One region of the Oryzobacter faecalis genome, then DNA from elsewhere that is predicted to be linked to it. Evidence: riboswitches for the same ligand, from Rfam matches in the RefSeq annotation. Region 1 holds a riboswitch; each other region holds the start of a gene.
The links. Region 1 has a riboswitch for S-adenosylmethionine ahead of ACK8HX_RS01965 (aminotransferase class V-fold PLP-dependent enzyme). Riboswitches for the same ligand answer to the same signal wherever they lie in the genome.

Region 1 (4,567 bases):
GGTCTTGACCGAGGGAGCGAGCCTGGTGCCGTCCGTCAGGACGAGCGGCGCGTTCTCCCGGGCCGCGTAGGCGCCGAGGACGAGGCCGTCCGCGAAGCTCTTGCCGGTCGCGAGCATGACCTGCTTCGAGCTGTCCTGGGTGATCTTCGCCGCGATCTTCGCCGACGTCTGGTACCGGTCGGAGCCGGCGATGCGCTCGATGGTCGCACCCGGGACGAGGGCCTGGATCTGCGCCTGGACTCCCGAGGAGACCGCACCGGTGCCGCCGACGATGATGATCGCCGTCGGGGCGAGGCGGGTCAGCTCGCCCTTGGTCTTGGCGGGGAGGACGGTCGGCTTCGTGAGGAGCATCGGCCCGGCGACCTGGTCGGCGAGCGGGGTGGCCGCGAGGGCGTCGGCGAAGACGTCCGAGGTCGCCACGAGGACCGTCGTCGCGGAGATGAAGCGCTGCGAGAGCAGGGCCGCGGTGTCGAAGCGGTCGACACCGCCGATGCGCTCGACGCCGATCTCGCACGGCCCGGCGACGTCCGGCGGGGTGAACGGGTCGGTGTAGGACAACGAGGTGATGTCGTTGCCCGCGCCGTCGATGTCGACGATGTCGATGCCGACGCCGGCGGCGCCGGTCCCGAACGTGCCGGTGAAGGTGAGGAACGCGGTGACGTCCTTCGTCGTGCCGACGGCCACCTCGGCGATGCGCTCGTCCTTCATCGTCCCGTCGTCCCAGACACGGAACGCGACGCGGTCGAAGCCACCCACGTCGTTCGTCGTGCCGGTGATGTTCGCGTCGATGCGGTACTCGTTGCGAGCGCAGCTCGCGTTGACGAACTGCTTGCCCTCGATGTGGTGCGTGTTGAGCGTCGCGGCGAGCACGGGTGCCGCGCCGGCCACCGTCACCGCAGCGGCCGCGACGCCGGCCAGAGCCGCCGTCCTCGCCCGCGTGATCCCTGAGTGCGCCATGAGTCGCCTCTTCCTCCGGCCCTGCGTCCGGATCCCCGGGGTGGCCCTGCACCACCCACGTGGCACCAAGGAGTCCCGGGACCGGGCGCGTGATACCGGCCGGAAGGGTCTCGACGCGGGCGCGCGGCCCTACCAGGGGAGGGCGGGGTCCAGCTCGCGCGGGTCGTCGACGGGGACCCAGCCCTCGCCCTCGACCTCGACGTACTCCGCGCCCGGGCCCTCCGCCGCGAGCTGTGCGACCGCCCGGACCAGCCGCTCGACGTGCTCCTCGGTCGTCGCGAGCCCGGCGCTCGCGCGGACCGCGGTGGCGTGCGGGAGGTCGGCGTCGTCCTCCTCGAGGAGGGCGTCGACGAGCAGGTGCGCGCAGAACTTGCCGGCGCGCACGCCGATGCCGTGCTCGGCCGACAGGGCCGCCGCGACGAGGTGGCTGTCGAGCCCCTCGACGGTGAAGGTGACGACGGGGCCACGCTCGTGGTCCTCGCCGAACAGGCTGTAGGTCGTGACGCCGTCGACCGCGCGCAGGCCGGTCAGGAGGGCCTCGGTGAGCCGCTCCTCGTGGTCGGCGATGACGGCGCGGTGCTCGCGGATCGTGGCGCAGGCGGCCGCGAGGGCGACGGCTCCGAGGACGTTGGGGCTGCCCGCCTCGTGGCGCGCGGCTCCGGTCGTCCACCGGGTGCCCCGCTCGCTGACGGCGGCCGTGGCGCCCCCGCCGGCGAGGTAGGGCCTGGCGGCGTCCAGCCAGTCCCGGCGGCCGGCGAGGACGCCGGTGCCGTAGGGGGCGTGCACCTTGTGCCCGGAGAACGCGACCCAGTCGACGCCGAGGGCGCCGAGGTCGATGACGCGGTGCGCGGCGGACTGCGCGGCGTCGAGGACGACGCGCGCCCCGTGCCGCTTCGCGACGGTGGTGAGGCGCTCGACCGGCCAGAGCTCGCCGGTCACGTTCGAGGCCGCCGTGAGAACGACGAGCGCCTGGCGCGGGCGGCGGGCGGTGCCGCGCGGCAGGTGGCGCAGCGCGTCCTCGAGCAGGGCCTCGGCGTCGGCGGGGGTGGCCGGGACCGGGAGGCGGTGGGTGTCACGGGCGCGCCACGGCAGGAGCGTCGCGTGGTGCTCGGAGGAGAAGACGACGACGTCGGTGTCGCGCGGGAGGGCCCGGGCGAGGAGGTTGAGCGAGTCGGTGGTGTTGCGGGTGAAGACGACGAGGTCGTCCTCGCGGGCGCCGACGAAGCGGGCGACCTCCTCGCGGGCGGCCTCGTAGTGCGCGCTCGTCACCCGGCTGAGCCAGCCGGTGCCGCGGTGGACGCTGCTGTAGGTGGCCGAGGCGGTCTCGACGGCGCGGGCGACCCGCTGCAGCGCCGGCGTGGAGGCGGCGTGGTCGAGGTTGGCGTGGTCGAGGTGGTCACCGCTGAGGGTCGGGACGAGGTCGGCCCGGACCACGGCGGGCAGGCGGTCCGGGACGGCGTGCAGCCACGGGCGGCGGTGGAACGAGGGAGGGGTGCTGGCGATCGACACGGTGTGCTCCGACGGTCTCGGTGGACCTCGGGTGCTCCCGGGATCCGCGCTTGCCGGCGCCGAAGGGTCGCCGACCAGGTCGTCACCCGGAGCACCCCACCGCGGAGGAGGGTTGCTGGCCAGCGAGCCGGGGCTTGTCACTGGCACTCATGACCTACGCCGACGAGTGTAGGAGCGCGGGCCGCACGGGCCCCATCCGGGGTCCACGACCCGAGACGCGGCCGGGGAGCCGGTCCCCCACCGTCGTGGGGAGGCCGGCCCGGGTCATGACCCGGGCCGGCCTCCCCACGGCGAGCCGTTCCGTCAGGCGGGCACGACGTTGACGAGCTTCGGGGCGCGGACGATGACGGTGCGCACCCCGTTCTCCAGCGCGGCCTGCACCTTCGGGCTGGCGAGGGCCAGCTCGCGCAGCGCGTCCTCGGTGATGTCGGACGGCACCTCGAGGCGGTCGCGCACCTTGCCCCGGACCTGGACGACGCACGTCACGGTGTCCTCGACGAGCAGCGCCGGGTCGGCCACGGGGAACGCCTCGTGGACGAGCGACTCCTCGTGCCCGAGCCGCGCCCACAGCTCCTCCGCGATGTGCGGCGCGAGCGGGGCGACCATGAGGACGAGCGTCTCGGCGGCCTCGCGCGGCACCCCGCCCTCGCGCTTGGTGAGGGCGTTGTTGAGCTCGGTGAGGCGGGCGATCGCCGTGTTGAAGCCGAGCGAGCCGTAGTCCGTGCGGACGGCGTCGATGGTGCGGTGCAGGATGCCGGCGGTCGCGTCGTCGAGCGGCTCGTCGACGACCGTGACGGCACCGGTCTCCTCGTCGACGACGTTGCGCCACAGCCGCTGCAGGAAGCGCTGGCTGCCGACGACGGCACGGGTGTCCCAGGGCTTGCTCTGCTCCAGCGGGCCCAGGCCCATCTCGTAGAGGCGGAACGTGTCGGCCCCGTACGCCGCGTACATCTCGTCGGGACTGACCATGTTCTTCAGGCTCTTGCCGATCTTCCCGAACTCGCGGGTCACCGGCTGCCCCTGCCACGTGAAGGTGCCGTCGGCGCCCTCCTCGACCTCCCTGGCCTCGACCGGCTGGCCGCGGTCGTCGCGGTAGGCGGCGGCCTGGATGTAGCCCTGGCTGAAGTAGGTGCGGAACGGCTCGTCGGAGCTCAGGTGCCCCAGGTCGTGCAGGACCTTGTGCCAGAACCGCGCGTAGAGCAGGTGGAGCACGGCGTGCTCGACACCGCCGACGTAGAGGTCGACGCCGCCGGGGTCGCGGGTACCGGGGGCGGCGGTGGCGACGGGCTCGGGGCGCGGGCCCATCCAGTAGGACTCGTTCTCGGGGTCGACGAGGGCGTCGGCGTTGTCGGGGTCGAGGTAGCGCAGGTAGTACCAGCAGGACCCCGCCCAGTTGGGCATCGTGTTCGTCTCGCGGCGGTACCGGCGCCGGCCCCGGCCGTCACCGAGGTCGAGCTCGACCTCGACCCACTCCTCCACCCGCGACAGCGGCGGCTCGGGCTCGCTGTGCGCGTCCTCGGGGTCGTAGGTCTTCGGGCTGTAGTCGGGCACGTCGGGCAGCTCGACCGGCAGCATCGACTCCGGCACGGCGTGCGCGACGCCGTCCTCGTCGAAGACCACGGGGAACGGCTCGCCCCAGTAGCGCTGCCGGGAGAACAGCCAGTCGCGCAGCTTGTAGCTGACCGTGGCGTCGCCGATGCCCGTGGCGGAGAGCCACTCGGTGATGGCCGCCTTGGCGTCGGTGACCCCGAGCCCGTCGAGGCTGAGCTGCGCGTTGGCGGAGTTGACGGCGGGGCCGTCGCCGGTGAAGGCGGTCGTCTCGTCGTGTCCCTCGCTCGGCTGGACCGTGCGGATGATCGGCAGGTCGAAGGCGGTGGCGAAGTCCCAGTCGCGCTCGTCCTGGCCGGGGACGGCCATGATCGCGCCGGTGCCGTAGCCCATGAGGACGTAGTCGGCGACGAACACCGGGATGGTCGTGCCGGTCACCGGGTTGACCGCCCAGCCGCCGGTGAAGACCCCCGTCTTGTCCTTGCCCTCGGTCTGCCGCTCGACGTCGCTCTTGCGGGAGGCGGCGCGGCGGTAGGCGTCGACGGCCTCGGCC
Region 2 (4,567 bases), 100 kb from region 1:
TCGTCGTCGGCCTCTTCGGCCTCGGCCAGGTCGACGAGGACACCGAGCAGGCGACGTTCGCGGCCTACCTGGTCAGCCTGCCGCTCATCCCGGTCGGGACGGGCCTGCTCGCGATCAAGGAGAAGACGCGCTGGGCCATGGGATCGCTCGCGGTCGGCGCCTTCGCCGTCGCCGTCATGACGGCCCGCTGCCTCCAGATCTGGACCCTGCATGCCTGAGGCCTCGCGCCGGGCCCTCGGCGGTCCGGGTGTCGTGCTCGTCGTCGCCTACGGCGTGCTCGCGCTCGCGGCGACCGGCCGGTCGGTGCTCCAGCTGCTCAGCTACTTCGAGCGCGCGCCGCTCGCGTACCTGCTCTCCGCGCTCGCGGCCGTCGTCTACCTGCTCGCCACCTGGTGCCTCGCGAGGGGCGGGGGGTGGGTGCGGGTCGGCATCGCCGCGTGCACCGTGGAGCTCGTCGGCGTCCTCGCCGTGGGGGCGGCGTCGTTCGTGGTCCCCGAGGCGTTCCCGGACAAGACGGTGTGGTCGCACTTCGGGCAGGGGTACGGCTTCGTGCCCCTCGTCCTCCCCGTCCTGGGGCTGCTGTGGCTCCGGAGGGTCGACCGCGGCGCCTGAGGGCAGGTCCGGCCCGCCCTCGACACGTGAACCTTCGGTGGGACACCCCGACGTTCGGGGTGCCCCACCGAAGGTTCCGGCATCAGGCGGGAAAGCTGGTGCAGATGGGGTCAGGCGTCGGTCGGCTCGAGCAGGAGGACCGGGATGAGGCGGTCGGTCTTCTCCTGGTAGTCGGCGTAGGGCGGGTAGGCCGCCACGCACCGCTCCCACCACGCGGCGCGCTCCTCGCCGCTGATCTCGCGGGCGACGGCCCGCCACGAGCGGGTCCCGTCCTGGAGGGTGATCCGCGGGTCGGCGCGCAGGTTGCCGTACCAGAGCGGGTGCTCCGCGGCCCCGCCCTTGCTGGCGACGGCCGCGTAGACCCCGTCGTGCTCGACGCGCATCAGGGGGACCTTGCGCACGGCGCCGGTCTTCACGCCGCGCATCGTCAGCATGACGACCGGACGGTCCATGACGTTAACCACGCCGGTGTCGCCGGCGGCCTCGATGGCCTCGACCTGCCGGCGGACCCAGCCGGTGGGGCTCGGACGGTAGTCGGTGTCGTTCTCGCTCATGTCGGGGTGCAACTCACCTGCTGCTCGAGGTCTTCCACAGGTTGATGCCGGCCTCGACCGCGTGCTTGTCGATCTTCGCGAGCTCCTCGGCCGAGAACCTGAGGTTCTTCACCGCGTCGAGGGAGTCGTCGAGCTGGGCGACCGAGCTGGCCCCGATGAGCACGGACGTGACGCGCTCGTCGCGCAGCGCCCAGGCCAGCGCCATCTGCGCGAGGGACTGGCCGCGGGCCTTCGCCATCCGGTCGAGGGCGCGGACGTGCTTGAGCGACTCGTCGGTGAGCAGCTTCGGGTCGAGCGACTTCCCCTGTGCCGCACGGGAACCCTCGGGGATGCCCTTGAGGTACTTGTTGGTGAGCATCCCCTGCGCGAGCGGCGAGAACGCGATGAGGCCGACGCCCTCGGCGCCGACGACGTCGAGCAGGTCCTCCTCGATCCAGCGGTTGAGCATCGAGTAGGACGGCTGGTGGATGAGCAGCGGCGTGCCCATCTCACGGAGGATGGCGACGGCCTCGCGGGTGCGGGCGCCCGAGTACGACGAGATCCCGACGTAGAGGGCCTTGCCCGCGCGGACGAGGGAGTCGAGCGCGCCCATCGTCTCCTCGAGGGGGGTCGTCTCGTCGAAGCGGTGCGAGTAGAAGATGTCGACGTAGTCCAGGCCCATCCGCTTCAGGGACTGGTCGGCCGAGGCGATGACGTATTTCCGTGAGCCGCCGCCCTGGCCGTACGGGCCGGGCCACATGTCGTACCCGGCCTTGGAGGAGATGACGAGCTCATCGCGGTAGGGGCGGAAGTCGCGGGCGAAGATCGTGCCGAAGTTGCGTTCGGCGGACCCGTAGGGCGGGCCGTAGTTGTTCGCGAGGTCGAAGTGCGTGACACCGCGGTCGAAGGCCCGCCGCAGCGTCGCCTGCTGCCGCTCGAGGGGGACGTCGTCGCCGAAGTTGTGCCACAGGCCCAGCGACACCGCGGGCAGGTCGAGCCCGGAGCGGCCGACCCGGCGGTACGGCATCCCGGCGCGGTAGCGGCCCGCGGCCGCCTTGTACTCGTCAGCGTGGAACGTCATGCCCTCCATCCAACACCCCGGACGCCGGTGTCGGGTGCCCAGGTGCTCGTGGGGCGTCGTCCCGGGACCCGGGCCGGCGGAGGACGCCCGCAGCGTGAGACGTCCGACCGGACCCCGGTGACCGCCCTCGGCGGCCGACGTATCCTCGGTGCAGGTCATGAGCGCCAGCGCCAAGCCCCGGCTCGCTGGCCGGCAACCCTCCTCCCGCGGTGGGGTGCCCCGGGTGAGGACCTGGCGCGCGACACCCGTCGCGCGCAAGCGCGGGACTCCGCCCCGGGAGGCCCGCACCGACACGACAGTGCGTGCGTCGGGCCGCGGCCCGGCCACCCGAGACTTGGGAGAGAACCATGACCGACCCCTCGCAGTGGGGCTTCGAGACCAGGCAGGTGCACGCGGGGCAGATCCCCGACAGCGCCACGGGCGCCCGCGCCCTGCCGATCTACCAGACGACGTCGTACGTCTTCAACGACACGACGCATGCCGCGAACCTGTTCGCGCTCAAGGAGTTCGGCAACATCTACACGCGGATCATGAACCCGACGCAGGACGCCGTCGAGCAGCGGATCGCGGCGCTGGAGGGTGGCGTGGCCGCCCTCCTGGTGTCGTCGGGGCAGGCGGCCACGACGATCGGGCTGCTCAACGTCGCGGAGGCCGGGGACCACATCGTCTCCAGCGCCGCCCTCTACGGCGGCACCGTCAACCTGCTGAAGTTCACCTTCCGGAAGCTCGGGATCGACGTCACGTTCGTCGAGGACCACACGAACCTCGACGCGTGGCGAGCGGCGGTGCGCCCCAACACGAAGGCCTTCTTCGGCGAGACGATCGCCAACCCCAAGGCCGAGCTCCTCGACATCGAGGGCGTGGCCGGGGTCGCGCACGAGGTCGGGGTCCCGCTCGTCGTCGACAACACGATCGCGACGCCGTACCTCATCCGCCCGATCGAGTGGGGCGCCGACGTCGTCATCCACTCCGCGACGAAGTACCTCGGTGGCCACGGCACGTCGATCGCGGGCGTCATCGTCGACGCCGGCACCTTCGACTACGGCAAGGACCCCGAGCGGTTCCCGAACTACAACACCCCCGAGGAGAGCTACCACGGGCTGGTGTTCGCGCGCGACCTCGGCGTGGGCGGCATCCTCGGCGCGAACCTCGCCTACATCCTCAAGGCGCGGGTCCAGCTCCTCCGCGACCTCGGGTCGGCCATCTCGCCGTTCAACGCCTTCCTCATCGCGCAGGGTCTGGAGACCCTGAGCCTTCGGGTCGAGCGTCACGTCGAGAACGCCCACCACGTCGCCGCGTACCTCCAGGCGCACCCGCAGGTGGAGGCCGTGCGGTGGGCCTCGCTCGACGACCAGCCGGGCAAGGTGCTCGCTGACAAGTACGCGCCCAAGGGCGCCGGTGCGGTGCTCGCGTTCGAGATCGCGGGTGGCCTCGAGGCCGGGCAGCGCTTCGTCGAGGGGCTCTCGCTGCACAGCCACGTCGCCAACATCGGCGACGTCCGCTCGCTGGCGATCCACCCGGCGTCCACCACCCACAGCCAGGGCGGTGACGAGGACCGCCTCGCCGCCGGGGTGACGCCGGGCCTGGTCCGGCTGGCGGTCGGCATCGAGTCGCTGCCCGACATCATCGCCGACCTCGATGCCGGCTTCGCGGCTGCCGCCGGCGACGGGTCGTCGAGCGGTGACCTCGGTGCCGAGCAGCCCGCCGACCTCGCGGGCCAGTCCGTCTGACGGCACGCGGGCGGCCCCCGGCCGCATCCCGCAACGTGGGTGGAGATCGTCGGCCGGCCGACGATCTCCACCCACGTTCGCTCGGCGTGGGGGACCGCGGGCCCATCGGCCCTCACCGTCGCCCTTCGGGGCTGTGGACAACCGGTCGGCCGGGTCGGACCGGCCACCTAGCGTGGGGTGATGACGAGGTACCGGGTCGACGCCGAGGAGGTCGCCGCGCTCGGGGTGGCGCTGCACGAGGCCGGGCTCCACCTCGCGCAGGTCGGTGACGTCTCCGCCGAGCGCTGGGCGCTCGGGCCGGGGGAGACGGGTCCCGCGGTCGAGGAGCTGCTCGGCGGGTGGCGGCGGTCCCGGCTCGCGCTCGCCGAGTCGCTCGTCGCGCTGGGCGAGGCGGCGCTCGCGGCGGGGGACGCCTACCTCGACGTCGAGGACGCCACCGAGCGGGCGCTCCGCGGAGGCTCATGGTGAGCCCGCCGCTGCACCCGCTGCCCGGGAACCCGGCTGCCGTGCACCTGCTCGCCCGTGCGCTGGCTGGCACCGGTGGTCGGCTGCTCGCGATGGCCGAAACCCTCGTGCGCCTCCGCGACGACGCGGCGTGGCAGGGGTGCGCC
Region 3 (4,567 bases), 120 kb from region 1:
ACGCGGCCCGTCGCGCGAGCGGTGGTGACGCCGAGAAGGCCGTCGAGGCCGTCATCAGCAAGCACCTGCGCCTCGCCGGTGCCGCCGGGTTCGTCACGAGCCTCGGCGGCTTCATCACCTGGCCGGTCGCGCTGCCGGCCAACGTCCTCGGGTTCTACCTCCTCGCGACCCGGATGACGGCCGCCGTCGCCCGCCTGCGCGGCCACGACATCGGCACCGAGCAGATCCGCACCGCCGTGCTCCTCACGCTCGTCGGCGCCGACGCCGACGACCTGCTCCGCAAGGCGGGTGCCGTCGCGCCCAGCGGGCGGATGGTCAACCTCGCGGCCCAGCGGCTTCCCGGCCCGGCGCTCATGGTCGTGAACAAGGGCATCGGCTTCCGCCTCCTCGCCACCGCGGGCAAGGGCGCCCTGACCAAGGTCGGGAAGCTCGTCCCCGTCATCGGGGGCGTCATCGGGGCCGGGGTCGACGCCTGGATGCTGAGCCGGATCGCCGCCAACGCCCGGCGCGAGTTCCCCCCGGCGGCGGCGGGCGAGATCACCGCGGGACCGTAGCCGGACCGACCGTCGGGAACGCCGGCCACCCGCCGGACGTCGATCGTCTCGCAGCACGGGGACCGCAGGGTCCCCGGAAGGAGCCAGGAGGACCCATGGCCAAGACCGCCAACCGTCTCGTCGCCGTCGGCGCCGTCGTCAAGGCCGTCCGCACGGCGATGCGCCCGGGCGGCCCGTCGCTCGGCGAGCGGGCGACCGCCGTGCCGCGGCTGGTCAGGGCCGTCGTCGCCGGCGACTACGTCGGCGTCTCGAAGGGCCGCCTCCTCCTCCTGCTCGCCGCCGCGGGCTACGTCGTCTCACCGGTCGACCTCATGCCCGAGGGCGTCCTCGGGGTGCTCGGGATGGCCGACGACGCGATGGTCCTCGGCTGGCTCGCGACCCAGCTCGTCGAGGAGACCGAGGCGTTCCTCGCCTGGGAGCGGGGGCGCGGCCAGGGCCCGTCGGCGTCCGGCCGCACCGTCCCCGGCGACGTCGTGCGCTGAGTCGTCCGCCCCGTCGTCCACAGGCCCTCGTCGGTGAGGGCGCTGTCCACAGGTTCGAACCGACCCTCGCGCCGCGCCCCTGCGGCGACGAGCGTGGTCGGCATGACAGCAGACATCACGCTCCGGGGGCCCGACGAGGTCATCGCGGTCCTGCCCTACCAGCTCGGCTACCACCTGCACGACTGCGTCGTCGCGGTCGCCCTGCGCGGTCGCACGATGGGAATGGTCGCGCGAGCCGACCTCCCACCCGACGAGCTCGCCGAGGACGTCGCGGGCTCGCTCGTCGGCCCGCTCCTGCGCGACGGGGCGTCGGCGGTGGTCGTCGTCGCGTGGGAGGACGTGGCCGACGCGTCCGCGCCGGTCACCCTCGCCCTCGTCGAGGCGCTCGAGCGGGCGGGGGTCGAGGTCCTCGACGTGGCGGTCGTGCGCGACGGCCGCCGCTACTCGCCGGGGTGCTCGCCGCCGTGCTGCCCGGCCGACGGTGAACCGCTGCGCGACCCCACGACGGTCCCCGCGGTCGCCGACCTCGTCGCGCTCGGACGCGCGCCGCTCGAGGGCCGCGACGCCGTCGCACGGCTGGTCGACCCCGGGCCGGGGGCACAGGAGGTCGGCCGGGTCGTCGCGCACCGCGCCACCCGACGGCCCGGCCGCCGACGGTGGGCCCGGGCCTGGGCCGAGGTCCTCGCCGTCTCGCGGTCCGGCCCGCCGCGCCCCGAGGCGGTGGCCGACGCGGTGCTCTCGCTCGCGGACGTCCCGTGGCGCGACGGCGTGGTCGCGTGGCTCTCGCCCGGTGTCCTGCCGTTCAGCGAGGTCGACGACGAGGTGCTGCGGCACCTGCGGTCCTCGGTGCCCAGGTGGTTCCCCGTCGGTGGCCGCCCGGCGGTCCGCACCACGGAGCGACCCGACCTCGCGACCCGCCTGGTCGAGGTGTGCCGCGCGGTCCCGGACTCCTGTTCCGCGGAGGCGGTCGCGGTGTGCACGGTCACGGCGCACGTCGCCTGGGCCGAGGGCGACGGCGCGCTCGCCCGCGCGGCCCTCGACCGGGCGGAGCGGCTCGACCCCGGCTACCGACTCGCCCACCTCCTGCGCCGGCTGGTCGACGCCGGCGTGCGGATCCCCCGCGGCCGGGGGCGCCCGCGCGGGGGCACCGAGCTGCGCCCGGTCGGCTGAGCCGGTGACCGCGTTCCGGACGTGGCGGACGGCGCGAGGGGGTGCTCGGTACCATGGACGCCGGTCCTGAGTCCCAGCGTCAAACCCCGGTTTGCTGGGCGGCAACCCTCCTCGCGGTGGGGTGCCCCGGGTGACGACCTGGTCGCACCGCCCGGTGCGGCAAGCGCGAGCACCGAGGAGCATTCCTGATGACGGCCACCCCGACGCGGACCACCGCAGCGGTCTGGCGCCCCGGCGACCCCGTCGGCGACCGGAAGTTCGCCGTCATCGGGGACCTCGCCCTCGAGCGCGGCGGCGTGCTGCCGGCCGTCACCGTCGCGTACGAGACGTGGGGGACCCTCTCGCCGAGCGGCGACAACGCCGTCCTCGTCGAGCACGCCCTCACCGGCGACAGCCACGTCGTCGGCGAGACCGGCCCCGGGCACGTCTCGCCCGGGTGGTGGCCCGGCCTCATCGGCCCCGGAGCGCCGCTCGACACCGACCGGCTCTTCGTCGTCGCGAGCAACGTCCTCGGCGGGTGCCAGGGCACGACCGGCCCGGCGTCCGCCGACCCCGACGGACGGGCGTGGGGCGGGCGGTTCCCGTTCATCACGATCCGCGACCAGGTCGCGGCCGAGGCGGCGCTCGCCGACGTGCTCGGCATCCGGCGCTGGCGCGGCGTCCTCGGCGGGTCGATGGGCGGCATGCGGGCGCTCGAGTGGGCGACCGGCCACCCCGACCGGGTCGAGCGCTGCCTCGTCGTCGCCTCGACGCCGTACGCGACCGCCGACCAGGTCGCCTGGTGCCAGCCGCAGCTCCTCGCCATCCGCACCGACCCGGCGTACCGCGGCGGCGACTACTACGGCACCGGCGAGGGCCCGACGACCGGCATGGGCATCGCCCGTCGCATCGCCCACACGACGTACCGCCACGAGGCCGAGCTCGACGAGCGTTTCGGGCGCCGGCCGCGCAAGGGCGAGGACCCGCTCGGGGGCGGTGGGCGCTACGACGTCGAGAGCTACCTCGACCACCACGCGGCCAAGCTGTCCCGGAGGTTCGACCCCAACAGCTACGTCGTCCTCACCGAGGCGATGAACAGCCACGACGTCGGGCGCGGCCGTGGGGGAGTCGCGGCGGCGCTCAACCGGTTCGACGGCCTGCTCCACGTCGCCGGGGTCACGACCGACCGGCTCTACCCCATGCGGCTGTCGCAGGAGATGGCCGCGGCACGCCCGGGGACCGGGCTGTCCGTCGTCACCTCGCGACACGGCCACGACGGCTTCCTCGTCGAGACCGAGCAGGTGGGCGCGCTGATCCACGAGGTGCTGGGAAGCCGCTGAGCAGCCGCTGCGGTACGGTCGGGGCGTCGGACACCGTTCGTTCGCCCCAGGAGGACATCGTGACCATCGTCGTCGGGTTCGTTCCCACCAAGGAGGGGCGCGCGGCCCTCGCGCGAGCGGTCGAGGAGGCGAGGACCCGCCAGACGACGCTCGTCGTCATCAACTCCAACCGCGGTGGCCGTGACTTCGACGACGACACCACGAAGGCCGCCGAGGCCGAGCTCCAGCGGGCCCAGGACGAGCTGACGAGCGACGGGCTCACCGTCGAGGTCCGCCAGCTGGTCCGGGGCAACGAGCCCGCCGAGGACCTCATCGCCGTCGCCACCGAGACCGACGCCGACCTCATCGTCATCGGCCTGCGGCGCCGTACGCCCGTCGGCAAGCTGATCCTCGGCTCGAACGCCCAGCGCATCCTGCTCGACGCCCCCTGCGCGGTGCTGGCCGTCAAGGCCTGACACCGCCCGTCCGGCACCGTCCCCCGGGGAATCCGGAAAGCCCTCGAGGCGTTGTCACACCGCGCCCGTTCCCCCGGCGATGTGCCTCCACCCGGCCCGCCGATTTATAATGTCACTGCGCACCTGGTTCTGACCCGCCGAGCACGACGCCGGCACGGATGACGGGGTGCCGCACCAGGACCTTCCCCGCCGCCTCCGGAGCCCACCCCCCGTGTGCCCCGGAGCCGGCTTCCCGCGACGAAAGGTAGTCGGTGTCGCCTGTGTCCACGAAGCCCTCCCAGCCCAGCGCACTCCCGCCGGAGTTCTCCCACCAGGCTCTGCAGTCCCTCGTGCGCCAGGGGAGGACGACGGGCTCGGTCACGGGTGAGCAGGTCGCCGACGCGATGCGGGCCGCCGAGGTCACGCCCTCGCGTGGACGGGTGGTCCTCCGCGCGCTCGGCGAGCAGGGCATCACCGTCGCCATGGACCTGAGCACCGCCGTGGCCGCGGCGACCTCGACCGCCAAGAAGACGGCGTCGGCGTCCACGGCCAAGAAGGCGGCCCCCGCCAAGAAGGCCGCGACCGCCACCAAGGCGGCCGCCGCGAAG

Region 2: linked by a shared signal. The riboswitch ahead of ACK8HX_RS02530 (bifunctional o-acetylhomoserine/o-acetylserine sulfhydrylase) and the one ahead of ACK8HX_RS01965 (aminotransferase class V-fold PLP-dependent enzyme) in region 1 are both predicted to bind S-adenosylmethionine.
Region 3: linked by a shared signal. The riboswitch ahead of metX (homoserine O-acetyltransferase MetX) and the one ahead of ACK8HX_RS01965 (aminotransferase class V-fold PLP-dependent enzyme) in region 1 are both predicted to bind S-adenosylmethionine.

What each region holds. Positions count from the first base shown of each region.
Region 1 covers NZ_JBKOFW010000001.1:417,782-422,348, reverse strand. The annotation lists gene ACK8HX_RS01970 (cell wall-binding repeat-containing protein) at 1-957, opposite strand, end outside; gene ACK8HX_RS01965 (aminotransferase class V-fold PLP-dependent enzyme) at 1,087-2,466, opposite strand; SAM riboswitch class IV at 2,508-2,621, opposite strand; gene leuS (leucine--tRNA ligase) at 2,770-4,567, opposite strand, start outside.
Region 2 covers NZ_JBKOFW010000001.1:520,492-525,058, forward strand. The annotation lists gene ACK8HX_RS02510 (hypothetical protein) at 1-218, shown strand, start outside; gene ACK8HX_RS02515 (hypothetical protein) at 211-612, shown strand; gene ACK8HX_RS02520 (nitroreductase family deazaflavin-dependent oxidoreductase) at 723-1,166, opposite strand; gene mgrA (L-glyceraldehyde 3-phosphate reductase) at 1,180-2,226, opposite strand; SAM riboswitch class IV at 2,380-2,493, shown strand; gene ACK8HX_RS02530 (bifunctional o-acetylhomoserine/o-acetylserine sulfhydrylase) at 2,574-3,956, shown strand; gene ACK8HX_RS02535 (hypothetical protein) at 4,137-4,424, shown strand; gene ACK8HX_RS02540 (hypothetical protein) at 4,421-4,567, shown strand, end outside.
Region 3 covers NZ_JBKOFW010000001.1:533,118-537,684, forward strand. The annotation lists gene ACK8HX_RS02560 (EcsC family protein) at 1-554, shown strand, start outside; gene ACK8HX_RS02565 (YkvA family protein) at 650-1,036, shown strand; gene ACK8HX_RS02570 (DUF4192 domain-containing protein) at 1,139-2,206, shown strand; SAM riboswitch class IV at 2,269-2,378, shown strand; gene metX (homoserine O-acetyltransferase MetX) at 2,395-3,525, shown strand; gene ACK8HX_RS02580 (universal stress protein) at 3,585-3,980, shown strand; gene ACK8HX_RS02585 (RNA polymerase sigma factor) at 4,241-4,567, shown strand, end outside.